Regions from separate parts of the Geobacillus sp. PLS 41 genome, predicted to be linked through region 3. Evidence: riboswitches for the same ligand, from Rfam matches in the RefSeq annotation. Region 3 holds a riboswitch; each other region holds the start of a gene.

Region 1 (7,336 bases), 610 kb from region 3:
GGGACGGAGGAGGGGAATTATGTGTCAGGTGGACATCTATGATGAAAAATATGGTGAGTCAAGAGGAGAACTCAGTTTCCTTGCCGTCCATTTAGCTCAAGATCGCAAATTTCGTGGGAATGACGGGCCTCAGCACCTTGTCAGTGAACTGAAACATGATGTTTTCCCTAAGTATGAAGGAGGGGATGATGAATGATCAAAAAGGAAGATCAGTTGATTTCGTTATTTGGGAGTATGCCTCCCAAAGGAGACCGTTCTCCGATGGATTGGAAGAGTATTCGTAGACAAGCGAAAGAAGAATGGCTGAAAAAGTTGGAGAATCGTGAACAAATAAAAACAAAAAAGTGACTGTATATCGTTCGGGTGGAGCATTCAAAGAAAAACGACAAACGAGCCGGCCGATTCGGCCAGCTCGTTTCCGGCTTATAACACATTGAAATAACGCGCTTCCGGATGGGCGAAGACGATCGCCGAAACCGATGCTTCGGGTTCCATCATATAGCCGTCGGTGAGACGGATGCCGATGTCTTCTGGATGAAGCAGACGGAACAGTTTCTCCTGGTCTTCCAAGTTCGGACAGGCCGGGTAGCCGAACGAGTAGCGCTGGCCCTGGTATTTGGCGGCGAAGCGCTCTTCCATCGTGAAATCGGGGTCGTCCGGGAAGCCCCAACGGTCGCGCATAATTTGGTGGATGCGTTCGGCGAATCCTTCGGCAATCTCGAGCGCCAACGCTTGGATGGCATGGCTTTTCAAAAATTCGCCTTCTTCCTTCCAGTGCTGGGCGAGTTCGCGGACGCCATGCCCGGCGGTGACGGCGAACAAACCGACGTAATCCATTTCGCCGCTTTCTTTCGATTTCAAATAATCGGCGAGGCAAAGATACGGCGCCCGCGGTTGGCGCGGAAAGTCGAACATCTCGAGCACTGTTTTGCCGTCAGTCGGATCGTAAATGTAAACCCGGTTGCCGTCGCTTTGTGCAGGGAAGAAGCGGTAGACGCCGGCGGGCTGAATCCAGCGGCGCTCTTTCGCTTCGGCGAGCAGTTCGTCGACGACCGCTTTTAACGCCAACGCTTTTTCGTCTTTCTCTTCAAGCAGCCGTTTCACTTTTCCTTTCAAGCCGAGGTGGTGGCCGAGCACCATTTGCCAGTTGACGTACGGCAACACGTGGTCAAGCGGCACATTTTTTAGCACGTGGCGCTCGAGATCGGCCGGGATGTAGACGGGAACGTCGGTCGAGACGGTCGATTTAACCGCTGTGACCACCGTCGTTTGCCGCGTTGGCTCGCTTTCGGCCGTTTCTTTTTTCTTGTAGTCAATCTCGCCCTGCTGGATTTGGTTGGCAAGGGCAAGCCCGTCCATGGCGTCTTTCGCGTACAAGACAACGCCGTCGTATTCGGGTGCGATTTTGTTTTCGGTAAATTTGCGCGTCAAGGCGGCGCCGCCGACTAAAATCGGGGTCGAGATGCCCGCTTGGCGCAAGTCTTGGGCGGTGACGACCATCTGTTGAGCCGATTTCACAAGCAAGCCCGACAACCCGATAATGTCCGGCTGATGTTCGCGCACCGCTTCAATGAGTTGCTGCGGAGCGACTTTAATGCCGAGGTCGATCACCTCGTAGCCGTTGTTGCTTAAAATGATGTCGACCAAGTTTTTGCCGATGTCATGCACATCGCCTTTGACGGTGGCGAGAATGACTTTTCCTTTTGTGCTTCCTTCTTTCTTTTCCATATACGGCTCTAAAAAGGCGACCGCTGCTTTCATCACTTCCGCGCTTTGCAATACTTCAGCGACGATGAGCTGGTTGTTGTTGAACAGCCGCCCGACTTCATCCATGCCGGCCATGAGCGGACCGTTGATGATGGACAGCGGATCGGAGTAGGTCTCAAGCGCCTTTTCCAAATCGGGAATGAGCCCGTCTTTCGACCCTTCAATAACGTAGCGGGCGAGCCGCTCTTCAAGGCTCAAGTTCTCCTCAGCCGGCTTGGCGGCGGTGATTTTGCTTCGGTAAAATTCGATAAAGGTGTTTAATGTTTCATCGCTCGTGTCAAACAAAAGCGCTTCGGCCATCCGCACTTCCTCTTCCGGAATCGAGGCGAACCGCTCAAGCTTCTCAGTGTTGACGATCGCATAATCGAGCCCAGCTTGCGTGCAATGGTACAAAAAGACGGAGTTGAGCACCTCGCGCCCGGCCGGCGGCAAGCCGAACGAGACGTTGCTGATGCCGAGCATCGTCAAGCACTCCGGCAGTTGCTCTTTAATGAGGCGAATGCCTTTGATCGTTTCGTTCGCCGCGCCGATGTATTGCTCATCACCGGTGCCGACCGGGAAGACGAGCGGATCGAAAATGATGTCGCGCGCCGGCACCCCGTAGCGGTTAACGAGCAAGTCATACGAACGCAAGGCAATTTCCAGCTTCCGTTCGGCGGTGACCGCCATTCCTTGTTCATCGATCGTGCCGACGACGACAGCGGCGCCGTATTTGTGCAAGAGAGGAACGACTTTCGCAAACCGCTCCTCGCCGTCTTCCAAGTTGATCGAATTGATGATCGCTTTCCCTTGCGAGTAGGTGAGGGCGCGCTCGATGACGCGCTCGTCGGTTGAATCGATGACAAGCGGCACTTTCACTTTTTTCACGACTTCGCGGACGAACTGCTCCATGTCATGGAGTTCGTCGCGGTCTGGGTCGGCGAGGCAAATGTCGATGACATGGGCGCCGTTTTTCACTTGGGCGCGGGCGATTTCCGCCGCTTCTTCGTATTTCCCTTCGGCGATGAGGCGCTTGAATTTGCGCGAGCCGATCACGTTTGTCCGCTCGCCGACAAAGAGCGGACGCATCGTTTCATCATAGATGAGCGCCTCGATGCCGGAAACGGCGTGGACATCAAACGAAGACGGAATCGCCCGCGGCGGGAGATCACGCACCGCTTCGGCAATGGCGCGGATATGATCCGGCGTCGTGCCGCAACACCCGCCGACGATGTTGATCCATCCCTTTTCGGCAAAGCGGCGGATTTTCTCTGCCAGCATATTCGGCGTTTCATGATAGTGGCCTTCCTCATCCGGCAGACCGGCGTTCGGGTAGCAGCTGACCGCCGTGTCAGCGAGCGAGGCGAGCGTGCGCAAATGGTCGGTCATAAACTCCGGACCGGTTGCGCAGTTTAAGCCGACGGCGATCGGCTTCATATGGCGCACCGAGATGAAAAACGCATCGATCGCCTGCCCGGCGAGCGTCGTGCCCATCGGTTCGATCGTGCCGGAAATCATGAGCGGCACGCGGCGGCCGACCGCTTCAAACGCCTTCGAAATGCCGAGAAAACCGGCTTTGACATTCAGCGTATCTTGGCACGTCTCGAGTAGGAGAAGGTCGACGCCTCCTAAGAGCAGTCCGCGCGCTTGTTCTTCGTAGGCGGCGACGAGTTCTTCAAACGTTGCGCCGCCGGTCACCGACAACGTTTTCGTCGTCGGCCCCATCGAACCGGCGACAAAGCGCGGCCAGTCCGGGGTGGAGAACGACTCAGCCGTTTGTTTGGCGAGTTTGGCCGCTTCGATGTTCAGCTCAAGCGCCAAATGACCGAGGCCATATTCGTCAAGCACGATGCGTGTCGCTCCGAACGTGTTCGTTTCAATGATATCAGCACCGGCTTCTAGGTACGCTTCATGAATGCGGCGGATGACATGCGGGGCGGTGAGGGTCAAATATTCGTTGCACCCTTCATACGCCTCGCCGCCAAAGTCGGCGGCCGATAGGTTGGCGCTTTGGATCATCGTGCCCATGGCGCCATCGATGACAAGAATTTTTCTTTGCAGTTGCTGTTCTAAGGTGACGTTAGCCATGAACAACCTTCCTTTCTTTGGCGGCCGCTTCTTTTTCATGAATGTAGCGGACAAGCTCGACCGTCATGTCGTAGCGCAAGAACGGCGTGATCAAATAAATGCCGTTAAACAAATCAAACGCAGCGTCAATGAGCGATTTGGCGATAGCGATGCCTTCCTTGGCTGCTTGCACCGGGTCGCCGCCGCACGCCGCCATGCGGGCGCGAATCTCGTCAGAGAGCGTAATGCCCGGCACTTCATGATGCAAAAAGTCGGCGTTGCGCGCGCTCACAAGTGGCATAATGCCGATGTAAATCGGCGTGTCAAGATGCTTGGTCGCTTCGTGCACTTCAACGATTTTCTCTTCCGAGTAAATCGGCTGGGTCAAGAAATAGTGGGCGCCGCATTGAATTTTTTTCTCCATTCGCTCAACTGCTTTATCCAAATGGCGGACGTTCGGGTTGAACGCAGCGCCGATCGAGAAGTTCGTTTTTTGCCCAAGCGGTTTGCCCGAGTACGACAGCCCTTCGTTAAACTGGCGGATCAAGCGGATCAAATCGAACGATGATAAATCATACACCGACGTTGCTCCTGGGAAGTCGCCGATTTTCGACGGGTCGCCGGTAATGGCGAGCACGTCGGTGATGCCGAGCGTATGCAACCCCATCAAATGCGACTGCAAGCCGATCAAATTGCGGTCGCGGCACGTAATATGCACGAGCGGGCGGACGCCGAGCCGCTCTTTCACGATCGTGGCGACGGCGGCGTTGCTGATGCGCGGCGTGGCAAGTGAGTTGTCAGCTAACGTCAGCGCGTCGATGCCGGCGTCATGGAGCGCTTTCGCCCCAGCGAGAAACTTGTCAATGCCGAGTTGCTTCGGCGGATCGAGTTCGACAATGACCGAGCGGCGCGTGCGGGCGAGCTCGGGAAGCGGAGTCGGCGCGGGCCGATCGGCTTGCACCGATACAGATGCCGTGCGCCGCTTCACCGTTTTTTCCGTCACCGGCGTCCGGTCGGCGAGCGCCTTTGCCATTGCCTCAATATGTTTCGGCGTCGTGCCGCAGCACCCGCCGATCAAGCGCACCCCTTGATCGCGGAACGCTTTGGCCGCCTCTTCAAAATATTCCGCGTTCGTTTCATAGACAAGCCGGCCGTCGCGGTAATCCGGGAGGCTCGCGTTCGGATACGCCGACAAAAATGCCTGCTTCGGCAGCGGCACTTCCTCGAGCGACCGAAGCATATGATATGGACCGAGACGACAGTTCAGTCCGACGACATCGGCCCCGAGCGCCTCTAGGCGGGCAAGGGCGTCCGCGAGCGGCGTGCCGTCTTGCAAAACGCCGACTTCATGGAGCGACACATGGGCGATAATCGGCAAGTCCGTCTCTTTGCGCGCGATGGCAAGCACCGTCTCCAACTCTTCCAAATCGTAATACGTCTCGAGCAGCACGCCGTCGACTCCTTCAGCCAGCAGGACAAACAGCTGCTCGCGAAACGTCCGTTTCACTTCTTCGAGCGTGACGACGCTTTTGTTTAACGTGCGCAGCCCCCCGATCGTCCCGAGCACGTACGCCCGCCCATTGGCTGCTTGCTTCGCCAGTCTTACAGCGGCGCGATTGATCGCCGGCACCTCGTCTTGCAAGCCGTAGCGCGCGAGTTTCACATAGTTGGCGCCGTATGTATTCGTCTGAATGACGTCGGCGCCCGCGGCGATATACGCTTCATGAATATGGACGATTTCATCTGGATTGGATAGATTCAATTCTTCAAAACAACGGTCAATGCCGTGCGAATATAAAAGCGTTCCCATCGCCCCGTCGGCGATGAGAATGCGCTCTTTCAACTTATCCAGCAATCCCACGTTCGATTCCCCCGTTTCTCCGTAGTAAAAGAAAAAAGCCTTCTATAAGAAGAAGACTTTTCATTCGCTTCTTCTTATCTTCCAGGCTTCCGCCTGTCTGGATTTAGCACCTTGGCCGCGGCCAGGTTGCTGAGGGTTCACCGGGCCAGTCCCTCCCCCTCTCTTGATAAGAATGTCCGTATGCAATTGTGCGGCAGCGTTTTGATGATTACTATATAATTTAATGTATTTTTCGAAATTATTCAATACGGTGAAGCGAGGAAATTTCAAAAAAGAATTTCTCGGATCAACGGAGAAGCTCTTTTCCACATTGGGGGCAAAATTGGAAATTGTGCTGCACATGCCCGCCGCAATGAGGGCAATGCTTGTTTGGCTGTTTATGGCTTCCAAATCGGACGTTCAGCGGGTCGGGCTCTTCCTCGCTGTCGACAATGTCCAATAAGGACATGCGTTGTTTTCCCGTCGCATTTTTGTAATGGTAAAACGCTTGAAATACGCCGATGGCGATGACGACAAGGCCGAAAAACGGAAAAAAGCGGGCGGCGGGAAACGGCGAGTCCGCGGTGATGGAGAATGCCATCACCATCCAAAAGATGCCGAACAACACAGCGGCGATGCTGCCGAAGAGTCCTTGCATCGACGGACCGCGGCCGGGTTTGATGCTTTTCAATTTCATTCCTCCCTAACAGAATTCATAGATATATTATAATAGAAAAAATTGGTTTTTACCATGTTCACATAGAAACGTTTGAGCCGATAGAGGCAAAAATATTAGATTTTTAATTGGATTTATTTTTCAATACCTTGATTATGTCTTGTAAGAGAGGAAAACGGGCGGTATGTTGCCTTATCAATTGCATCATCGACCATTTTTCGCTTCTTAAGCATTGGCATGGGTGGGAAGACCGTTCAACGATCGTTTTGTCATTGCACTTTCATTGTCTCTATGTTCTAATTAGGAATGATGGAGATGAAGAAGACGGGGGGCTGGAAGTGAACGGGGAAGAGATCATCCGCTTCGAGCGAGTGACGAAGGAATACGACGGCACGGTCGTATTGGATGATGTGAGTTTTGCGATGGAGCGCGGGAAGTTTTATACGCTGCTTGGGCCGTCGGGGTGCGGGAAGACGACGATTTTGCGGCTGATTGCCGGGTTTATCGAACCGACGCAAGGAACGATTTATTTCCATGGAAAGCCGATTCAAAACGTCCCGCCGAACAAACGGCAAGTCAACACTGTTTTTCAAGACTATGCGTTGTTCCCTCATCTCGATGTGTTTGAAAACGTTGCGTTTGGTTTGCGCGTGAAAAAAATGAAAGAAACCGACATTCGCGAGAAAGTGAGGGAAGCGCTCCGGTTTGTCAACTTGGAAGGCTATGAGCGCCGGCGCATTCAAGAGATGTCCGGCGGCCAACGCCAGCGCGTCGCCATTGCCCGGGCGATTGTCAATGAACCTGAGGTGTTGCTCTTGGATGAACCGCTGTCAGCCTTGGATTTGAAATTGCGCACGGAAATGCAGTATGAATTGCGTGAGCTCCAACGTCGATTGGGCATTACGTTTATTTTTGTCACGCATGATCAAGAAGAAGCATTGGCGATGTCCGATTACATTTTTGTTCTGAATAAAGGAAAAATTCAGCAGTTTGGGACGCCGAAAGAC
Region 2 (7,336 bases), 1.6 Mb from region 3:
GTAATGATCTCCAAGTCGATGCCTTTTTTCTTCAAAATCGGTTTCGCTTTTTCCAAAATTTCCGCATGCGGCACGTTCGACGCACCGACTTTCAACTTCACCAATTTGCCGTCTTTGCCGCCTTCCGCGCTGTCGTTATTGTTGCCGCCGCATGCCGCCAAAGCGAGCACGAGAATGGCGGCGAGCAACACACCCAACCATTTCTTCATCAGTTGTTTCCCCCTTTATCGTTTATCGATTTTCGAAGTGACAAAGTCACCGATCAGCTGAATGATAAATACAATGACCAACACCAATACGGTTGCGACAAATGTCACATCGTTATGGTTGCGCTGGAACCCTTCCAAATACGCCAAGTTCCCAAGCCCGCCGGCGCCGATGGCTCCAGCCATCGCTGTATAGCTGACGAGCGACACCGCCGTCACCGTAATGCCGGAGACAAGCGCCGGCAATGACTCCGGCAGCAGCACTTTCCAAATGATCGTCCACGTTGAGGCGCCCATCGCTTGGGCTGCTTCGATGACGCCTTTATCAATTTCGCGAAGAGCGATTTCGACCATGCGGGCGTAAAACGGCGCGGCCCCAATGACCAAAGCCGGCAGCGCCGCATTGGCGCCAAGCATCGTCCCGACGAGCCATGTTGTAAACGGAATGAGCAAAATGATCAAAATAATAAACGGAATAGAGCGGAAAATGTTCACAAACGCAGCAATCACTGTATTGACAAACCGGTTTTCCCATAGGTTGCCCTTCGCTGTCAAAAATAGAAGCAAGCCAAGAACGATTCCGAGGACGAAAGTGGCCGCCACCGCCACTCCCGTCATATACAGCGTCTCGACCGTCGCCGCCCACATCGTCTCCCATTGCACGTTCGGCAGGAGGTTAGCGAGCATCGTGAATCACCTCCACCGCTACTTGCTGGCGTTGAATATAGTCAAGCGCCCGGTCGATTTCATCCCTCGCCCCGTCGAGGTGCACAAACAGCACCCCATAGGCGCCTTGATGGGTTTGCGAAATTTTCCCTTGCAAAATGTTGACATCGACGGCAAACTGACGCACCACTTCGGTGATGAGCGGCTTTCCGGCTGCCGCGCCGACGAACGTCAGCTGCGCGATCAGCCCGCTCGGGTATTGGCCAAACAAATGGGAAATCGCCTCTTCCGTCTCCTCGGGCTCGATCAGCTGCTTGACGAACCGTTTCGTAATCGGCTGCTGCGGGTTGCGGAACACATGCAGCACTTCGCCTTGCTCGACGATTCGGCCGCTTTCCATCACCGCAACGCGGTCGCAAATTTTGCGGATGACGTGCATTTCATGGGTGATCAGCACAATCGTCAGCCCGAGACGCTTGTTGATGTCAACGAGCAAGTCCAAAATCGCATCGGTCGTCTGCGGGTCCAACGCCGATGTCGCCTCGTCGCACAGCAAGACTTTCGGGTTGTTGGCGAGCGCCCGGGCGATGCCGACCCGCTGCTTTTGCCCGCCGCTCAGCTGCGACGGGTAGGCATCCTCGCGCCCGGAAAGGCCGACAAGCTCGATCAATTCATCCACCCGCTTGTTCCGCTCCTCTTTCGGGACGCCGGCAATTTCAAGCGGAAAGGCAATGTTTTCCCTGACTGTGCGAGACCAAAGCAAGTTGAAATGCTGGAAAATCATCCCGATTTCTTGGCGCGCCTTGCGCAGCTCCCGCCCTTTCACGCGCGTCATATCGCGCCCGGCGACGACCACCCGGCCGCTCGTCGGCTTCTCGAGCCCATTGAGCAAGCGGATGAGCGTACTTTTCCCAGCGCCGCTGTAGCCGATAATGCCGAAAATTTCTCCTTCGCGAATCTCAAGCGACACATTGTCGACTGCCGTGACCGAACCGTTGGCCGCTTGATAGATTTTCGTCACTTGTTCGAGTGTAATCATCGTTTCACCTTCCTCCCCAAGCGGCAGAGCGCAAAAAGAAAACCTTTCTGCCCGCAGAGAACAGAAAGGTATTGTGCACCATTCCGTCTCTTATCTCTCAAAGCAGGCCGCTTTGTGTGAATTGGCACCATTTCAGCACATGCGCTGACGGTTGCCGGGCTTCATTGGGCACATCCCTCCACCTCTCTTGATAAGAGCGCAACAATCGCCTATTCAATTGACTACGAATGTGATTGTATCATTGTCTGTCGAAGCGTGTCAACATCTTTTTTATCCGACGTCCCGATAAGGCTTAGCCAAATGGAGGAGCGACTCAAGCAGCAACAGATGACGAAAGCTTCCCGATACATGCACTTCGCGCAGCCGGACGAGCTGCTGCAGCTTCAGTTCGCCGTTCAGCAGGGACGCGAGCGCCTCTTTGGAACCGCGCACCGTCAATGTTTTCCGTTCATCGTTTTCCATCCCTCTAGCGGCTGATTCCTTGCCGATCAACAGCAAGGCGGTTTCGTCATCACTTTCAAACCGAACATACAGCTGCTCATCCGGCAAAATCGGCACCAAATGGCGCAACACTTGCATCCGTTCCACGAACTGCCCAACTAATTCACGCATTTCCATGGATATCCCCTCCCCATTTTTATTTTTTTCACTTCCACCTGAAGAGGAGAAATCCTTTACAAAAATCTCGACAACCCGTTGACGAACGAGCGCCGTTTTTGTCATTTCCCAAGAAATGTGTCAAACAGCGTCAAAAAAAGGCGAATCATCGGGACGGCAAGCAGGCTTGAATCACTTCGTACAAATACGGAACGGAATGAAAGGCATACCACTTGCCTGCGACCGTTCCGTCCCTAAAAAGAAGCAGGCAAGGAACGCTTTCAATTTTCCACGCAACGGCCTGCTCAGGGATATAGTTGATGTCCGTTTCGTAAAACGGCAGCGCCGGAAACAACTGCTCCACCACCGTGAGCATCCGCCGCGCCAGCTGGCACGTGCCGCACAGCGGGGTATACAAGTAAAGGGCCAGAAGCGGCTCGACTTCCACCACTCGCATGACATCGTTTCGGTCGATCGCTTTCACTCGCCTCTTCCCCTCATGAGCGATTCGATGCGGACGTCGAAACGAGCGCGCAACAGCACTTGCGCCAAGTGCCAAGGCGGAGCGGCCGCCACTTCGCGATACGCCCGGTCAATGTAAAGATGCTCCGCCTCTGGAAACATGCGGCGAAACTGCCGGCGCAATTTTTCTCCCGCCTCATCGGCATCGGCCAAGACGTATACATCGCATCCTTCCAGCTCATCGGCCAGCTCCTCAAGGCGCGCATCACTGATCGTGCCGTTTGTGCAGACGATGACGACTGGTTCGTTCAGCACCGCCGCCACTTTTTGCTTGTCTGATCGCCCTTCGACGATGATCACTTTTTCCACGCGTCGCATGTCCGACCCACCTAACTTCAAATGAGGATACTATTATTGTATGTCTTGCGCCGGCCAAATGTTGAAAATGAAAAGCAACGGCCATCCACCGTTGCCTTTCAACACCAGCCCGCTTCCCCGTCGCAATCGACATATTTTTGGTCCGGCTCAACGGTAGCGGTCACCTGTTTGTAAATTCTTCCGTTTTGTTCGGTATACCCCTTTTTCAACGGGACGGCCGCCGGAAGCGGAAGGCGCCCGATGAGCTCTCCTTCCTCGTACAACTCCAGCGAGCGGCCGTTCAGTTTGCCGATGATCCGGTCCGTGACATCTATGCGCGTCGTTTGCAGCGCCATCGCGAGCACCCCTTTTTTCAATCAAATTCCGGTATGTATAGAGTGCCCGAATCGAAGCGAAGATTGCAGGAACGTTTATCCTTCGTTGATCATCGCCTCGTATTGTTCCGCCGTCAACAAATTGTCGATTTCGCTCAAATCATTCGGTTTGACGACGATCATCCACGCTTTGTCATACGGCGATTCGTTCACGTACTCCGGATGGTCATTTAACGCCTCATTCACTTCAACGACCGTGCCGCTGATCGGCGCATACAATTCCGAGACCGTTTTCACCGATTCAACGCTGCCGAACGGCTCGTTCGCCGTAACCTCTGCGCCGACTTCCGGCAGCTCGACAAAGACGATGTCGCCAAGCTCTGATTGGGCGTAATCCGTAATGCCGATGCGCACGTTCTCTCCTTCCACGCGCACCCACTCATGCTCCTTTGTATAGCGAAGTTCTTTCGGCGTGTTCATCGTATCCCTCCATTGCGACAAAATGTATATTCCTTTTCATCATAACCGATTTTCCGCAAAAACTCACTGAATTCACCCGATTTTGCAAAAAATTTTTTATGTCCCCGCCGCGAAAAACGCCTCGTATTCTTGTTCGCGAAAGCCCACGACGACCCGCTCGCCGTCCGTCAAAATCGGCCGTTTGACCAACATCCCGTCCGAGGCGAGCCAATCGAGCATCTCGTCTTCCGATGCGCGGTCGAGCTTGTCCTTCAAGCCAAGCTCGCGGTATTTCATCCCGCTCGTGTTGAAAAATTTTTTGAGCGGCAGCCCGCTTTGACGGTGCAAACGGGCGAGCTGCTCTTTCGTCAGCGGCTCGTCGACCAAATGCACCGTTTGCACCTCAATGCCGTGTTCATCCAACCATTTTTTCGCCTTCCGGCACGTTCCGCATTTTGGATACCAATAGAGCGTGAGCGCCATCTTCACTCCTCCCTTTCATTTCCGCTGTGTGGCAAACAAATAAGAAGCACCAGGCAAACGCCTGGCACTTCCCATTATCACACAATATACCGTTCGGCTTCAATGAGCGCGGCGGCCGCTTCGCGTTTTTTCGCGATCACGTTGATCGGCGTATGGCGCGTCAGCCGTCGGAGAGCGGCGAGCATCATCCGCAGCGTGTCTCCTTGTTCGACGGCGACGAGCGTTTCTTTCGCATGGGCTTCAATTTCATTGAACGCCTCTTGGCAGAAAATTTGCGTGTACAGCAATTTTTGTTTGTTTTTCTCCTCACCGCTCGCCTGAATCGCTTTTTCCGTGCGCAAAAGCGCTGATTCCATCGCATAAATGTTCGAGACGATGTCGGCGATGTTGACGAGCACTTCTTGCTCTTCTTCAATGCGCTGGCCGTATTTTTGCGCCGCTAAACCGGCGACCATCAAGGCGATTTTTTTCGCGTTGCGCACCAAGTATTTCTCTTGTTCCAGCGCGCCCGTCCCCGGCTCTTCGGCGGCCATCATCATCAGTTCTTCCTGAAGCTGCTGCGCTTTTTGGAAGAGCGGCAGCTCGCCTTTTAACGCCTTTTTCAAATACATGCCCGGCACGAGAAGGCGGTTGATTTCGTTCGTCCCCTCGAAAATGCGGTTGATGCGCGAATCGCGGTAGGCGCGCTCAATTTCGTATTCCTGCATAAAGCCGTACCCGCCGTGGATTTGCACGCCTTCATCCACGATGTAATCGAGCACTTCCGTGGCAAAAAACTTGTTCAATGAGCATTCGATCGCATATTCGGCGATCGATTTCGCCACTTCTTTGCCATCTTTCGCCTTTTCCGCATCAAGCAGGCCCATCCGTTCATCGAACAAGCCGACCGTGCGGTAAACCGAGCTTTCGGCGGCATACAGGCGCGACGCCATCGTCGCGAATTTTTCCTGCGTCAACGTAAACTGCGAAATCGGCCGTTTGAATTGCTGGCGCTGATTGGCGTATTTGAGCGTGATTTCAAGCGCCCGCTTCGCGCCGCCGACCGCCCCTAACCCAAGCTTGTAGCGGCCGATGTTCAAAATGTTGAAGGCGATGACATGGCCTTTTCCGATTTCACCGAGCACGTTTTCTTTCGGCACCGGCACATCTTGCAAAATGAGCGTTCTTGTCGACGAGCTTTTAATCCCCATTTTCTTTTCTTCCGGACCAGTTGAAACGCCCGGGAAGTCGCGTTCCACGATGAACGCGGTGAAATGTTCGCCGTCGACTTTTGCATAGACGACAAACACATCAGCAAAACCGGAGTTGGTGATCCATTGTTTTTCGCCGTTTAAAATGTAATGCGTGCCTTCCGCGTTTAATCTCGCCGTCGTTTTCGCGCCGAGGGCGTCCGAACCCGAGCCAGGCTCCGTCAAGGCGTAGGCGGCGATTTTTTCGCCGGTCGCTAAATACGGCAAATATTTTTGTTTTTGTTCTTCCGTGCCAAACAACACAATCGGCAGCGAGCCAATTCCGACGTGCGCCCCGTGCGAAATGGCAAAACCGCCGGCCGGCGCCATTTTTTCCGCAATGATGGCCGAACTGACTTTATCTAGGCCCAAACCGCCGTATTCTTCCGGAATGTCAGCGCTTAACAAGCCGAGCTCGCCCGCTTTGCGAAGCAATTTCACGGAACGGTCAAACTCGTGGTTTTCCAAATGCTCGAGCTGCGGGAGCACTTCATTGTTGACATACTCTTCCGTCGTTTTGGCAATCATATGATGTTCGTCGGTGAAATCTTCCGGCGTAAACACGCGCTCCGCCGGAATGTCTTCAATCAAAAAGCTGCCGCCTTTGATCGCTTCTTCCATCGTTTTGGCCATCGTTGATTTCCTCCCCCGAAAGATGATTGATGATCCGGGCGGCAACGCCGCCCGGGAAATAGACGTTCCATGCAGACGGGCAAATGCGGATGCATGCCTCGCGCGAGCTGATGAAGCCCGCTCGCTGTCAGCTGCCGCTACAGCAGCTCAAACACGCCGGCCGCTCCCATGCCGCCGCCGATGCACATCGTGACGATGCCGAACTGCACGTTGCGGCGCCGCATTTCGTAAAGCAAAGACAAGGTCAGCTTCGCGCCCGTGCAGCCGAGCGGGTGGCCTAGAGCAATCGCCCCGCCGTTGACGTTGACAATGTCTTCATCCAACCCAAGTTCGCGGATGACTTGGATCGATTGCGAGGCGAACGCTTCGTTCAGCTCGATCAAACCGATGTCGGACAGCTCAAGGCCGGCCAGCTTCAACGCTTTCGGCACCGCAGCGACCGGGCCGATCCCCATCACTTCCGGCGGCACGCCGGCAACCGCGAACGAACGAAACTTGCCGAGCGGCTTCAAGCCGAGCGACTCCGCTTTTTCGCGGTCCATCACCATGACCGCCGCCGCCCCGTCGCTCATTTGCGACGCGTTGCCGGCGGTGACGGTGCCGTTTACCGCAAACGCCGGCCGGAGTTTCGCGAGCGTTTCCATATTCGTGTCCGGGCGCACGCCTTCATCTTGTGTAAAGACGACTTTCTCCTCAACGAGTTTGTTGCCTTCTACTTTGCGCACCGTCACCTCGACCGGCACGATTTCTTCATTGAATTTTCCTTCGGCAATCGCCTTGGCGGCGCGCTGGTGGCTGCGCACCGCGAACGCGTCTTGGTCCTCGCGGCTGACGCCGTATTTTTTCGCCACTTGCTCGGCAGTGTGCCCC
Region 3 (7,336 bases):
CGGTAGGTGGAATCGGCTATGGCGCTTCTTAACGTCAACCATTTGAAAGTATACTATCCGGTGCGCGGCGGTTTTTTTCGCCGGGTGGTCGACCATGTCCGCGCGGTGGATGATGTCAGTTTCACGCTGAACAAAGGGGAAACGTACGGGCTCGTCGGCGAGTCCGGCTGCGGCAAGACGACGACAGGGCGCACGATTATCGGTTTGATTCGCGCCACGGCCGGGGAAGTGCTGTTTGAAGGGACGGATTTGACAAAGCTTCGTCGCCGCGAGTTTCATCCGTATCGGAAAGACATCCAGATGATTTTCCAAGATCCGTATTCTTCGCTCAATCCGCGCAAACGTGTGCTCGACATTGTCGCCGAGCCGCTCCGCAATTTTGAACGCCTGTCCCCGCAAGAGGAGCGGCAGAAGGTGCAATACGTTTTAGAGCGGGTCGGCTTGAGCGCGGAGTCGATTTACAAATATCCGCATGAATTTTCCGGCGGACAGCGCCAACGCATCGGCATTGCGCGGGCGCTCACGCTCAATCCGAAGCTCATCATCGCCGATGAGCCGGTGTCGGCGCTTGATGTGTCGGTGCAGGCGCAAGTGTTGAATTTCATGAAAGAAATCCAGCAGGAGTACGGGCTGACGTATTTGTTCATCAGCCATGATTTAGGGATCATCCGGCATATGTGCGACCGCATCGGCATTATGTACCGCGGCCGGCTCGTGGAGGAAGGGACGAGCGAGGAGATTTTTACGAATCCTCAACATATTTATACGAAACGTCTGCTCTCCGCCATTCCGAACGCCGATCCGCGCGAACGCGGCCGGCAGGAGGCGCTTCGCCGCGAAGTGGAAAAAGAATATGAGCAGTCGTATTCCCGCTATTTTGATGAAAACGGCCGGGCTCACCCGCTCAAGCCGATTTCGCCGACGCACTCGGTGGCCATTCCGTAAAGAGGGGAAGACGGGAAGATGCTGAAATTTATTTTACGGCGAATCCTCATTATGATTCCGCAATTGTTTTTGCTGAGCGTCCTCATTTTCTTACTGGCGAAGGCGATGCCGGGCGATGCGCTGACGGGGCAGCTGGCGGCCAACCCGAAAATGGATCCGCAGACGCTTGAGGAAATGCGGGAAAAACTTGGCTTGAATGATCCGGTACATATTCAATACATCCGTTGGGTGAAAAACATGCTGCAAGGGGATCTCGGCCTTTCCTATACCCACCAGCAGCCGGTCACTGATCTGCTGGCCGGACGGATCGGGAATACGGTGTTGCTGTCGGCGGCGATTTTAATTTTGACGTACCTGATTGCCATTCCGCTTGGCATCGTGTCGGGGCGATGGACAGATACATGGGCTGATAAGCTGATCGTCGGCTACAGCTATCTCGGGTTTGCCACGCCGCTGTTCATTTTTGCTTTGATCATGCTGTTTATTTTCGGCTTTCACCTTGGCTGGTTTCCAACCGGCGGCAGCGTGGACGTTCAGGTCGAGGAAGGGACGCTCGCTTACTATTTAAGCAAATTGAACCATCTCATGCTTCCGGCGTTGTCGGGAGCGCTCATCAACACGGTCGTTACGATTCAATATTTGCGCAGCGAAATCGTCGATACGAAAGTGAAAGATTTCGTGAAAACGGCGCGGGCGAAAGGCGTGCCGGAGCGGCACATCTATTGGCGCCATATTTTGCGCAATTCGTTTTTGCCGATCGCGGCGTTTTTAGGGTATGAGATCACCGGGCTTGTCGGCGGTTCCGTGTTTTTGGAGTCGATCTACAGCTATCCGGGGCTTGGCCAGCTGTTTTTGCAGTCGATTATGCAGCGGGATTACAGCGTCGTGACGGCGCTCGTCATGATTTCCGGCCTGGCGACGCTGGTGGGCACGCTGTTGTCGGACATCATTTTGAGTGCGGTCGACCCGCGCATCCGGATTGAGTAGGGAAGGAGGAAGGCAGCTGACATGAAAGCGGAAATCAGCGGCCCAACGCCGGCCGGAGCGAACATCGAGAAAAGCCCTTCCGCCTTTTCGATCATGTGGCGGGAGGTGGTTCGGGATCGGCTCGCGCTTGGTTCGCTCATCATTTTAGGAATCCTTTTGTCGATCGTCTATGGCGTGTCGCTCTTTTTGGATCAAGAGGAAATCGTGAAAGTGGATTTTCTTTCCATCTATTCTCCGCCGTCAGCGGAACACTGGCTTGGCACAGACTACGGAGGGCGCGACGTGTTTGGCCAGCTCATCATCGGCGCCCGCAATTCGTTTACGATCGGACTGGCCATTACGCTCATCACTGGGGCGATCGGCCTCATTGTCGGATTGGTGGCCGGCTATTTCGGCGGCTGGATTGACAATGTCATTATGCGCATCATCGATTTCATTCTCGTTCTGCCGTTTTTGATGCTCGTTATTGTTTTTGTCGCCATTGTGCCTAAATATAATGTATTGACGTTCATTTTGATCATGAGCGCGTTTTTGTGGACGGGCAAAGCCCGGCTGATCCGCGCCAAAACGCTGGCCGAGCGCGAGCTGGATTATGTCAGCGCGTCAAAAACGCTCGGCACGCCAGATTGGAAAATCATTATTTTTCAAATTTTGCCCAACCTCAGCTCGATCATTATCGTCAATTTGACGTTAAATTTGGCGGGCAACATCGGCATCGAGTCCGGGCTCACGTATCTTGGCTTCGGGCTGCCGGAGAGCACGCCGAGCTTAGGGACGTTGGTCAGCTATGCGACCAACCCGGATGTTTTGCAAAACAAATGGTGGGTTTGGTTGCCTGCGTCATTGCTTATTTTAGTGATGATGCTGTGCATAAATTTCATCGGCCAAGCGCTGAAACGTGCGGCTGATGCAAGACAACGACTAGGATAAGGGGGAAGAAAATGTGAAGAGAAAATGGCTGGCGGCTCTCGCCGCGCTCTTGCTCGTGCTCGCCGGGTGCACGGGCAAATCCGACACAACGAGCGGAAAGGGCAACAATAACGAAAAACCGGCGGCTCAGAAGGAAGACATCAGCAAATTCCCGATGACGGTGAAAAACGACGGGAAAATCATCGACGGCGGCGTGTTGAAATACGGCCTTGTGTCCGATACGCCGTTTGAAGGGACGCTCAGCTATGCATTCTACACCGGAGCGCCCGACGCAGAGATTTTGCAATTTTTTGACGAGTCGCTTTTCCGGACGAACGGTGACTATGAAATTACAAATGATGGGGCTGCCACGTATGAGTTGTCGGATGATAAAAAGACGATGACAATCCATATTAAAGACAATGTGAATTGGCATGACGGCCAGCCGGTGACCGCTGAAGACTTGGAGTATGCGTATTTGGTCATCGGCCATAAAGATTACACCGGCGTCCGCTATGGCGATGCGCTCATCCAAGGGATCGTCGGGATGGAAGAATATCACAGCGGCAAAGCGGATAAAATTTCCGGCATTAAAGTCATCGACAAAAAGACGTTGACGATCACATGGAAACAGGCCAATCCGTCGGTGTTGACCGGCATTTGGGCGTATCCGCTGCCGAAGCATTACTTGAAAGACATTCCGATCAAAGACTTGGCGAAATCGGATAAAATCCGGAAAAACCCGATCGGGTTCGGTCCGTTTAAAGTGAAGAAAATCGTTCCGGGCGAGTCGGTAGAGTTTGTTCGCAATGATGACTACTGGGCTGGCAAACCGAACTTGGAAGGCGTCATTTTGAAAGTCGTCAGCCCGCAAGTCGTCCTGCAAGCGCTGAAAAAAGGCGAAATTGACGTCGCTGAGTTCCCGACTGACCAATATTTGAACGCGAAAGGGACGAAAAACATTCAGTTTATCGGTAGAGTGGATTTGGCGTACAACTATATCGGCTTTAAACTCGGCCATTGGGATGCGAAAAAGCAGGAAAACGTAATGGACAATCCGAAATTCCAAAACAAAAAACTGCGCCAAGCGATGGCGTATGCCATCAACAACCAAGAGGTGGCTGACCGCCTGTATCATGGCTTGCGCTTCCCGGCGAACACGCTCATTCCGCCGTCGTTCCCGGGCTATCATGACAGCTCCATCAAAGGATATACGTACAATCCGGAAAAAGCGAAACAATTGCTGGATGAAGCGGGATATAAAGATGTGGATGGCGATGGCCTCCGCGAAGATCCAAACGGCAAAAAATTCAAGATCAACTTCTTGGCGATGAGCGGTGGGGACATCGCTGAACCGCTGGCCAAATTTTATATGCAATGCTGGAAAGATGTGGGCCTCGATGTTCAGCTTGTAGACGGACGCTTGGCGGAGTTCAACTCCTTCTACGATATGGTCGAAAAAGACGATCCGAAAGTGGATGTCTACGCCGCCGCTTGGGCAACGGGAACGGACGTCGACCCGTACGGATTGTACGGCCGCAACGTCATGTTCAACTACTCGCGCTGGGTGAATGAGAAAAACGATGAACTGTTGGAAAAAGGCCATTCCGAACAGGCGTTTGACAAAGAATATCGTCGGAAAATTTACAGTGAATGGCAAAAGCTGATGAACGAAGAAGTGCCGGTCATCCCGACGTTGTATCGTTCGGCCATTTATGCCGTCAACAACCGCGTCGCCAACTTCACGGTCGATCCGGGCTCGAAACTGACGTGGAAAGATGTCGGCGTCACGTCCGAGCAACCGGAAGTCGAACAATGACGATTGTTGCCTTTGATGATGTATGATAAGATAGAAGATAAATTGCATACGTCTTATCAAGAGTGGGCGAGAGAACGGGCTTGATGACCCCACAGCAACCTGCCGCAGGCAAGGTGCTAACACCCGCAAAGCGGTTTCGCTTTGGATGATAAGAACGGCTCATGGCCCCTTTCGCATCATTCCGAGGCGAAGGGGGTTTTTGTCGATGGGAGGTGAAGGAGAAACAGTGGAGGAGGCGGTTTCGCTCCGCGCTTGCATGGCCGCTCATCTCCCTGCCGCAGCGTTCGCCGTTTGTGTCATGCGCTGTGTGCAGGCGGAGCTCATCCGGTTTGACCCTAAGGCGGCGGTGCATGTCGACCGTGGGGACGGATACGTTCATTTGTATGGGGAAGCGCAAGGAACAGCCTTTTCGTTGTTGTTGACCAACAGTGAGGCGGACGAATGGAAGGCGGACGGACCGTACGCCCTTGACCGCTACATATGGACAGAGCTTGGGAAAAAAGGGATTTTCCCGATGCAGATGACGCCGTATTTACAAGCAGTATGGTTAACTGAGTCATAGAAAGGAAGAGGGACGAATGGCAGTCAAAAAATTTGAACATGTCGGCATTCAAGTGAAAGACATCGAGGCATCGAAAGAGTTTTATCAAAATGTTGTCGGCTTGGAGCTGCTCGACGAAATGATTCATACGAACGGCACGATGAAATTGGCGTTTTTAGGGATTGGCGGCTCGATCATTGTCGAGCTGATCGAAGGATACAATCCGGATTTGCCGACGGAAGGAAAAGTGCACCATGTGGCGTTTACGGTGGAAGGCATTGAGCAGGAGAAAGAACGGCTTCAGTCGCTCGGTGTGCCGCTTGTGTGGGAAGAAATAACGACACTTCCGAACGGGGCCAAATATTTGTTCTTCCTCGGGCCCGACGGCGAATGGATCGAGTTTTACGAGCCTGCTCGATAAATGGCGTCACGCTAGGCGGCCAGCTGTTTGGGCCGCCTATGAATTTGCCGTCTGGCGATTGGCGCTTCGTTCCATTTTTCTTCGTATGGCCTTGCCTGCCGCTAGACAACAACCGTCCATGTAGGAGTCGTCGTCTTCTCGATTCAATGGTATACTAGAAAAAGAGAGGGGGAGGATGACGTGGAAGAAATGATCGTGCACGCGATTCAAGACGACTACCCTGATGAATTCGCCTGGTGCTACGGCTGCGGGCGTCTGAATGAACAAGGCCACCATTTCCGCACCGGGTGGCGGGGCGACAAAACGGTGACGGTGTATACGCCGCGTCCGGAACATACGGCGATTCCAGGGTTTGTGTACGGCGGGCTGATCGCCTCGCTCATTGATTGCCACGGCACCGGTTCAGCGGCGCTTGCCTTGCATCGGAAAAACGGCCATGAACCAGGGAGCGGGGAAACGCCGCCGCGCTTTGTCACTGCGTCGCTTCACGTCGATTTCGTCAAGCCGACGCCGCATGGAGTGCCGCTTGTCGCCGTCGGCACTGTGACGGAGATTCATCCGAAAAAATGGAAAGTGGACACCGAAGTGTTCGCCAACGGCGAACTGTGCGCCCGCGGGCAAGTCGTCGCCGTCGTAATGCCGAAAACGTTTGTCCGTGGGTAACAAGCAACAAAAGGCGCCGGAGAGCGGCTGTTTTTGACAGCGCTTTCTCCGGCGCTTGGCAACTGGTCGAAAACGGCTGCGCCTCACCTCGTTTCGCCATTGAGGACTGATGATGTCATGAAAAAGGCAACTCGACAACGCCTCTTCTCAAGTGGGGAAACCTTGTGAAATTGGTTCTCCTTTTTCAACAAAACCACCGATTTGGCGAACATCATCGTTTTTCGCCGGTTTTCTCGGATTCCTCTGATCATCGCTTTCCATGCGTTTCAAAACAACAACAGCAGCTGCTGTTTGGCCTCGTCGAATCCAAGGAGAACGAGCATGCGCAAAAACGCCTTTTGGAGATCCATCACCTTCACGGTTTGTCCATGATCAGCACCGACGACGTGGCGCTCGCCACCTCTTTGCCGTTTTGCCGCACGATGGCGGTTACATAGGCGACGGTTTTCCCGAACTTTTCCACCCGCGCCTCGATTTCGGCTTCTCCAGCCACCGCTGGGCGGTGAAACGTCGTCTGCAAGTTGATGGAGGCGTGCATTTGGTCATCGCGAAGCAAGGTCGTCACCGCATACGCCATGAGAATGTCCGCCGCCGCCCCGACGAACCCGCCCATAATCACCCCGTTGCCGTTGAGCAGCGATTCGCTGATCGTCCATACGCCTTTCGCATAGCCGTCTCGGGCTTCCGTCAGGCGGACGCCGAGCGTTTCGTCGCATGGGGGCGGCGCGCTTTGACCGGCGATGACAGCGTGCAAGTTGGTCATTGGCTTCATGTGGAACACCCTTTCTGTTGTCAATCATGTTTTTTTATTCGCCAAACGGCGGCGATTTCCTCTTTTCGCGTGCATGAGGAGGAGAACGGCAAAGCTGTGGCGAAAGAAACAAGCAGCTGATGATGGAAAGGAGATGGTCTCATGTATCAACCGCCAGACGCCGGCCGTTGGACGGGACGGATTGACAGCGTGAGCGATGAGCAGGCGTTTCGTCTTCATCAGCGCATTCGCTTGCTCGATTTGTCGCAGCCATTGGAGACGGTGGAACGAGCGGCGGCA
Region 4 (7,336 bases), 1.5 Mb from region 3:
CCTTCCGGCCAAATCGCCCCGGCGTACGCCGACGCGGCCGGAAAGACGACGCCGCTGCCAACGCCGACAAACGCCAAAAACACCGCATAATGCGGCCAACCGTGCCAAACGCTTAAGCCGCCGAGCGCGGCTATCGTCAACATCGCTCCGGCCAACAAAACGCGAAACCCGCCGATCCGGTCAAACAAAAAGCCGCCGGCCAAGCTGCCGATGACGCTTCCCCCAGAGTTGAGCATGAGCACGACACCAGCGACAGCGAGCGGCTGGCCGAGCTGTTCGTGCAAATAGATCGTGTTTAGCGGCCATAGAAACGACGCCCCTGTCACATTGAGCGCCATGCCGACAAGCAGCCACCAAAGAGCGCGGGGCATCGGTCATCATCCTTTTCTGGTTTTTATTTTGAGTTCCGAAATAATTGTAGGGGAAAACAGGAAAAAATGCAATCAAAAAGGCGGAGCGTTCCGATGCGTCCGCCACTTTTTTGCCAAACTAACTCCCCACGGAAACAATGGCTTTTGAAGCGGGGCTCCTGCGCGAAAAGAAGAACAAGTTGGAGCGGCTTCCGCCCCTTTGGCTTGTCGTCACCCGTTCCGCTGCTTGGAGCGGATCGGTTGGCCGCCCGTTTCCTCGTATTGCTTTTTCGCCAGCTTCACCGGGTCAAAGTCTTGACCAAGCTCAAGATCGTTATTGTTTTGGCCGTTGCGTGTTTTTTGTTCCGGATTCGTTTGTTTCAAGCGTCGCTTCATGTTGTGTTCCTCCTCGTTTCAGCGGTCAAGCAAAATCATGTCGTTTTGCAATTGCTCCAGTTGGAGCCGCATCCGATGCAGCTGCTCACGCTGCTGGGCGTTGCAGCTTCGCGCCAAGTGCGCTAAATCGATGACCGTCTGCTCGAGCATCTGCTGGGCGTTGGTGTATTCGGTGATGTTGTAATGCTCCTGCTTTTGCGCTTCCGTATATTGCTCTTTCGCGTAGCGGATCACATCTTCACACCGCTGCAAAAATTCCTCAACGGATTGTCTTGTCGCCATGCGCTCACCTCGTTTCGTGATATTCCCTCATGTTTACTATGCGCCGCATAGGCCGGCCGTATCACGCCAATGATTGGCAGCGGTCGATTTTCCATGAAGTTTTTGTTACAATGCCGACGTGAGGATCTTCGTTCAGCTCGATCAATGTCGGTCAGCTCAAGGTTTTCTGTCACGCCGGCGCAGAGGATGGAAAGTTTAGGGGAAAAGCGATGGCATCCGACACTTTGGCGCAACGCCACGCCTGCCAACGTAAACGATGAAACGATCACAAGGAGGGGCCAACCGATGGCTTTGATGAACATTTTGCCGTTTGCCCGCTTTTTGCTTGATCAAGCGGTCAACGAAGGCGACATCGCCGTCGACGCGACCGTCGGCAACGGGCACGACACCGTGTATTTGGCCGAACGCGTCGGGGAGACAGGCCATGTGTTCGGCTTTGACATTCAGCCTGAGGCCATCACCGCCGCTTCCGCCCGCCTCGCGGAACATGGGCTATGCGGGCGGGCGACGTTGTTCGAGCGAAGCCATAGTGAACTGCTTGAGGCGCTTCCCGCCGATGTACACGGGCGCATCGCCGGCGCGGTGTTCAACCTCGGCTATTTGCCGGGCGGCAATAAGCAAATCGTCACCCAGCCGGAATCGACGATCGAAGCGGTCCGCCAGTTGCTTTCCGTCATGAAGCCGGGCGGCGTCATCGTTCTTGTCGTCTACCACGGCCATCCGGAAGGAAAGCGCGAACGCGACGCGCTCCTTGATTACGTCCGTTCTCTTGATCAACGGCGCGTCCATGCCTTGAAATACGAATTCATCAATCGGCAAAACAACCCGCCGTTTTTGCTCGCGCTCGAGAATCGGGCGGATGGGGGCGCCTGATTCCGTCCGATCCGCCGACGAACCACTGCTCTTGCCAATACAAGCAAACAGCCGCCCTTATGAAAAGGACAGCCGTTTTTGCCGCTCCTGCCAAAAGCGGTATGCTTTTCCGTTCCAATAGAAAAACTGCGACGCCGCCCCGCCGGCGCGGACGAGCCGGCGCGCCAGCCGGCGCAGCCCGCGCTGCTTTTTCACCTTGGCATCCGACAAATACAACCCAAGAAGCCCTCGGTGAATAAGGCGGTGAAACTCGCCGTGCGGAAGGGCGCCGACATGGCGGTCGGCCTCTTCGATGAAATGGCAAAGCCGCTCAAGCATCACCGTTTCATTCGGATAGTAAAAGCAAAAGTTTAAATCGCCGCCGTCCCGGTCTTCCTCCTGGTCGATCAAATAGTCGAGCAAAATGTGCAGTCCTTGAATGTACGGAAAATAACCGTCGCGCACTTGTCTCGCCATCTCCGGCGGCAGCGATTCGCCAAACGCATAGGCGACGAGGCAGAAAATGCCGAGCGTCGAACCGGAGCAGGCGGAAAACTCATACCATTCCATCGGCGGCAAGGCGTCTTTGTATTGCGCGAACCATTTCTCCAGCCGCGGCACCCGCTCGCTCGCTTCGACATGTTTATGCACTTGCAAGTCGCAATAATATCCGGCCAATTCATGCAAAAATGGGGCGATCGTCTCATAATGGCGCACCGTCTCGAGCACCTCTTGGCACGTGCGGACGAGCGCCGGCAAATAGCCGCCGTCTTCCTGTTCGCGGCGATGGCGGTAATAGTTCGACGGCTCCGCGCCGATCGTCAAAGCGTCCGGCATCGAATCGTGCAAGGCGCGAAAGTCGAGCGGATCGAGCGAGGTGCTGCGGTCGCACAAATTATCCAAATAATCGCTGATCGTCTGGTAAGCCACGATAAAGCGGATGCAATCCTCCATGTTTTCTCCGGCCAAGAGCGCCAAAATGGAGCCGCCTTCGCAATGGAACGTTTTCGAAGCGATGCTCGCCAAGGCCTGGCGCCGCAATTCCGGGTCGGGAATGCGCTCGGCCTGGCGCCGCCAATAGGCAAGCTCGCGGTGGACAAGCGGAAGCACGTCACGATACACCATTTTCATCAAGGCGATGGGGTTTTTCGGAATGTTCAATCGGCTCACCTCAGGTGCAAACACCATGGTCTCGTCTCCTAGCATTTCCATCTTATCAGCAACCAAAATCGTTTCGCGTCTGAACAGCCTGCGATCTCGTCTTCCAGTATTGCCATCAATGCGGGCGGGGCAAACCATAAAAGGGTTGGCGATGGAATGAAAAAACCGCTCAACAACGGTTCTTCTCACGTTGAGAAGCTTTGTGAAATCGGATCTTCTTTCCCGATCCCAACCACTCATCGGGCGAAACGAAACGTTTTTCACCAATCCCGACCAGGCGCGCTCACTTTCGTTGGCGATTTGGACGCAGCGTTGTACAATACATGGTGAACGATCGATTTTGCAGCAGAAAGGAACGAACGCCCATGATTTACCCATACAAAGGCAAAACGCCGCAAATTGCCGCCTCCGCCTTTATCGCCGACTATGTGACGATCACCGGCGATGTCGTGATCGGCGAAGAGACGAGCATTTGGTTCAATACCGTCATTCGCGGCGATGTGGCGCCAACGGTGATTGGCAACCGGGTCAATATTCAAGATAACTCAATTTTGCATCAAAGTCCAAACAATCCGCTTATCATTGAAGACGGTGTAACAGTCGGCCATCAAGTCATTTTGCACAGCGCCATCGTTCGCAAAAACGCGCTCATCGGCATGGGCTCGATCATTTTGGACCGCGCGGAAATCGGGGAAGGCGCGTTTATCGGCGCCGGCAGTTTAGTGCCGCCGGGCAAAAAAATTCCGCCCAACACGCTCGCCCTCGGCCGGCCGGCGAAAGTCGTCCGCGAACTGACGGAAGACGACATCCGTGAAATGGAGCGCATCCGCCGCGAATATGTCGAGAAAGGGCAGTATTACAAAGCGCTGCAGCAACAGCGGACATCGTGCGCCAACAAAAAAGAGCTGCCGTGATCAGGCAGCTCTTTTTCTTTCATCACTTGTCCGCCAACGCCAGCGCTTGTTCTTTCAACAAGGCGGCTTTGTCGGTGCGCTCCCACGGCAGGTCGATGTCCGTACGCCCAAAATGGCCGTAAGCAGCCGTCTGTTTGTAAATCGGGCGGCGAAGGTCGAGCATTTTGATGATGCCCGCCGGGCGGAGATCGAAGTTGTTGCGCACGACCTCAATCAAAATGTCTTCCGATACTTTGCCGGTGCCGAACGTATCGATCGAAATCGAAACTGGGCGGGCGACGCCGATCGCGTAGGCAAGCTGCACTTCGCATTTGTCGGCCAGTCCTGCCGCGACGATGTTTTTCGCGACATAGCGGGCCGCATACGCCGCCGAGCGGTCGACTTTCGTCGGATCTTTGCCCGAGAACGCGCCGCCGCCGTGGCGGGCGTAGCCGCCGTACGTATCGACGATGATTTTGCGCCCCGTCAACCCAGCATCCCCTTGCGGACCGCCGATGACAAACCGTCCTGTCGGGTTGATGAAATATTTCGTGTTCTCATCAAGCAGCTCTGCGGGCACGACCGGCTTGATGACCTGTTCTTTAATGTCGCGCTCGATTTGCTCTTGCGTAATTTCCGGATGGTGCTGCGCGGAAACGACGATCGTATCGACGCGCACCGGTTTGCCGTTTTCATCGTATTCGATCGTCACTTGCGTTTTCCCGTCCGGCCGCAAGTACGGCAAGACATCCGTTTTGCGCACTTCCGCCAATCGGCGCGCCAAGCGGTGCGCAAGCGAAATCGGCAACGGCATCAATTCTTCCGTCTCATTGCAGGCGAACCCAAACATCAATCCTTGGTCGCCGGCGCCAATCGCTTCAATTTCCTCGTCAGTCATCTGACCTTCGCGCGCCTCAAGCGCCCGGTTCACCCCCATCGCAATGTCCGGCGATTGTTCGTCAATCGACGTCAGCACCGCGCACGTATCGGCGTCAAATCCGTATTTGGCGCGCGTGTAGCCGATCTCCCGGACCGTATCGCGGACGATGCGCGGAATGTCCACGTATGTTGATGTCGTGATTTCCCCGCTCACGAGCACCAGCCCGGTCGTGACGCTCGTTTCGCAGGCGACGCGGGCGTTCGGATCTTTTTCCAAAATGGCATCCAAAATGGCGTCAGAAATTTGGTCGCAAATTTTATCCGGATGTCCTTCCGTCACAGACTCTGAAGTAAACAAGCGGCGTTTGGCTGACATTCGGTTTGTTTCCTCCTCTTGGCATAATGTGGCGACACGGAACTCATTTCCCTTTTTCCCTTCGCAATATAAAAAACCTTTCCTGTAACGGCTGAGGAAAGGTCATGGCAATCGTATTGCTTCCTTTCACTCTTATCGTTCAAGGACTGCGCCTTGCCACAGGTTAGCACCATTTCACACATGTACAGTTGTGACGGTTGCTGGGCTTCATCGGGCCTGTCCCTCCACCGGCTCGGGATAAGAGTATCCGTTCAATGACTTATCTTATCGCAATGGAATCGGCAAAGTCAACTATCAAAATTCATTTTTTATCATTTCCAGCCGAGAAAATTCTTTCCTCAAGGAAATCGACACATTGGGCAAAATAAAGTTTGAAAAACCCACACAATTAGTATGGACTATTAATAAAAATGTGTTATACTATTTTCAAGAGTGATTTCAAAAAGAAGGCAGGTTTTGAATATGGGGATCGCAAACATGACGAATAAGCTTGATGTATTGCTGCAAAAACCGTACGTGCATCATCAACTGTCCGTCGCCGAGCTCGTCGAGAAAGTCCTGCAGCGGAACGAAGGACGGCTGACGCACACCGGAGCCGTCGCGGTCACGACCGGCAAGTACACAGGGCGGTCGCCGAAAGACAAATACATCGTCGAAGAACCGTCAACGAAGCAAACGATCGACTGGGGAGCGGTCAACCAGCCGATGTCTCCGGAGACGTTTGATAAACTGTACGACAAAGTGCTCGACTATTTAATGAAGAAAGATGAACTGTTCGTGTTTAAAGGCTTTGCCGGCGCCGATCCGAAATACCGGCTGCCGATTCAAGTCGTCAACGAATTCGCCTGGCACAACTTGTTCGTCCATCAGCTGTTCATTCGGCCGAACGTCGAAGAGCTCGCCGTGCATGAGCCGCAATTCACCGTCATTTGCGCGCCGAACTTTAAAGCCGACCCGAAAGTCGACGGCACGCGCTCGGAAGCGTTCATCATCATCTCGTTTGAACGGCGCACCGTGTTGATCGGCGGCACCGAGTATGCCGGCGAAATGAAAAAATCGATTTTCTCGGTGATGAACTATTTGCTGCCGGAACAAGGCATCCTGCCGATGCACTGCTCGGCCAACGTCGGCCAGGAAGGCGACGTCGCCCTCTTTTTCGGCTTGTCGGGAACGGGAAAAACGACGCTCTCGACCGACCCGAACCGCCGCTTGATCGGCGATGATGAGCACGGCTGGTCAAACCGCGGCATTTTCAACATCGAAGGCGGCTGCTATGCGAAATGCATCAACCTATCGCGCGAGAAAGAGCCGCAAATTTTTGACGCCATCGGCTTCGGCGCGGTGCTCGAAAACGTCGTCCTCGACGACGCGACGCGGGTGCCGAATTACGACGACGGCACGCTGACGGAAAACACGCGCGCCGCCTACCCGCTTCAGGCGATCAAAAACATCGTCGACCCAAGCGTCGCCGGCCATCCGTCCACGATCGTGTTTTTGACGGCTGATGCGTTCGGCGTCCTGCCGCCAATCAGCAAGCTGACGCGTGAACAGGCGATGTACCATTTCTTAAGCGGCTACACAAGCAAACTCGCCGGCACCGAACGCGGCGTCACCGAACCGGAAGCAACGTTCTCAACGTGCTTTGGCGCACCGTTTTTGCCGCGCCCGGCCGTCGAATACGCGGAAATGCTCGGGCAAAAAATCGCCGAACACAACGTCCGCGTCTTTTTGGTCAACACCGGCTGGACAGGGGGACCGTACGGCGTCGGCAGCCGCATGAAGCTCGCCTACACCCGGGCGATGGTGCAAGCCGCCGTCGAAGGGGAGCTGGACAACGTCGAAACGGTGCAAGACCCGATTTTCGGCCTCGCCATCCCAACCCACGTCCCCGGCGTGCCGGATGACGTCCTGCAGCCGCAAAACACATGGGCTGACAAACAAGCATACGAACAAAAAGCAAAAGAGCTGGCGCAAAAGTTCCGCGCCAACTTCCGAAAGTTCGCCCATATCGACCCGACGATCGAAAAACTCGGCGGACCGCTCGTGTAACAAGAACCCGGCCGGACAGGGAACATCCTGTTCGGCCGGTTTTTCTGTTCTTTCCTCTGCTTTCGTCTCCGACACTGAATCGTTAGACATTTCTGTAC

The links. Region 3 has a riboswitch for S-adenosylmethionine ahead of ACVX3G_RS13595 (hypothetical protein). Riboswitches for the same ligand answer to the same signal wherever they lie in the genome.
Region 1: linked by a shared signal. The riboswitch ahead of ACVX3G_RS16660 (bifunctional homocysteine S-methyltransferase/methylenetetrahydrofolate reductase) and the one ahead of ACVX3G_RS13595 (hypothetical protein) in region 3 are both predicted to bind S-adenosylmethionine.
Region 2: linked by a shared signal. The riboswitch ahead of ACVX3G_RS05305 (methionine ABC transporter ATP-binding protein) and the one ahead of ACVX3G_RS13595 (hypothetical protein) in region 3 are both predicted to bind S-adenosylmethionine.
Region 4: linked by a shared signal. The riboswitch ahead of metK (methionine adenosyltransferase) and the one ahead of ACVX3G_RS13595 (hypothetical protein) in region 3 are both predicted to bind S-adenosylmethionine.

What each region holds. Positions count from the first base shown of each region.
Region 1 covers NZ_CM151395.1:3,328,690-3,336,025, reverse strand. Annotated here, with positions in the region: gene ACVX3G_RS16675 (hypothetical protein) at 20-196, shown strand; gene ACVX3G_RS16670 (hypothetical protein) at 193-348, shown strand; gene metH (methionine synthase) at 424-3,834, opposite strand; gene ACVX3G_RS16660 (bifunctional homocysteine S-methyltransferase/methylenetetrahydrofolate reductase) at 3,827-5,674, opposite strand; SAM riboswitch class I at 5,746-5,847, opposite strand; gene ACVX3G_RS16655 (DUF7577 domain-containing protein) at 5,961-6,344, opposite strand; gene ACVX3G_RS16650 (ABC transporter ATP-binding protein) at 6,668-7,336, shown strand, end outside.
Region 2 covers NZ_CM151395.1:1,075,906-1,083,241, reverse strand. Annotated here, with positions in the region: gene ACVX3G_RS05315 (MetQ/NlpA family ABC transporter substrate-binding protein) at 1-209, opposite strand, end outside; gene ACVX3G_RS05310 (methionine ABC transporter permease) at 225-893, opposite strand; gene ACVX3G_RS05305 (methionine ABC transporter ATP-binding protein) at 883-1,911, opposite strand; SAM riboswitch class I at 1,999-2,108, opposite strand; gene ACVX3G_RS05300 (hypothetical protein) at 2,182-2,529, opposite strand; gene ACVX3G_RS05295 (thioredoxin family protein) at 2,675-2,992, opposite strand; gene ACVX3G_RS05290 (toprim domain-containing protein) at 2,989-3,348, opposite strand; gene ACVX3G_RS05285 (YusG family protein) at 3,447-3,683, opposite strand; gene gcvH (glycine cleavage system protein GcvH) at 3,759-4,142, opposite strand; gene ACVX3G_RS05275 (arsenate reductase family protein) at 4,239-4,604, opposite strand; gene ACVX3G_RS05270 (acyl-CoA dehydrogenase family protein) at 4,682-6,466, opposite strand; gene ACVX3G_RS05265 (acetyl-CoA C-acetyltransferase) at 6,604-7,336, opposite strand, start outside.
Region 3 covers NZ_CM151395.1:2,720,378-2,727,713, reverse strand. Annotated here, with positions in the region: partial or broken gene ACVX3G_RS13620 (ABC transporter ATP-binding protein) at 1-32, shown strand, start outside; gene ACVX3G_RS13615 (ABC transporter ATP-binding protein) at 19-945, shown strand; gene opp4B (oligopeptide ABC transporter permease) at 964-1,932, shown strand; gene ACVX3G_RS13605 (ABC transporter permease) at 1,954-2,862, shown strand; gene opp4A (oligopeptide ABC transporter substrate-binding protein) at 2,876-4,660, shown strand; SAM riboswitch class I at 4,711-4,815, shown strand; gene ACVX3G_RS13595 (hypothetical protein) at 4,866-5,222, shown strand; gene ACVX3G_RS13590 (VOC family protein) at 5,239-5,622, shown strand; gene ACVX3G_RS13585 (PaaI family thioesterase) at 5,803-6,285, shown strand; gene ACVX3G_RS13580 (PaaI family thioesterase) at 6,641-7,057, opposite strand; gene hutG (formimidoylglutamase) at 7,199-7,336, shown strand, end outside.
Region 4 covers NZ_CM151395.1:1,228,759-1,236,094, reverse strand. Annotated here, with positions in the region: gene ACVX3G_RS06165 (MDR family MFS transporter) at 1-371, opposite strand, end outside; gene ACVX3G_RS06160 (hypothetical protein) at 582-746, opposite strand; gene ACVX3G_RS06155 (YtzC family protein) at 765-1,028, opposite strand; gene mnmM (tRNA 5-(aminomethyl)-2-thiouridylate-methyltransferase MnmM) at 1,314-1,901, shown strand; gene ACVX3G_RS06145 (tetraprenyl-beta-curcumene synthase family protein) at 1,959-3,068, opposite strand; gene ACVX3G_RS06140 (gamma carbonic anhydrase) at 3,407-3,955, shown strand; gene metK (methionine adenosyltransferase) at 3,978-5,189, opposite strand; SAM riboswitch class I at 5,319-5,433, opposite strand; gene pckA (phosphoenolpyruvate carboxykinase (ATP)) at 5,652-7,238, shown strand.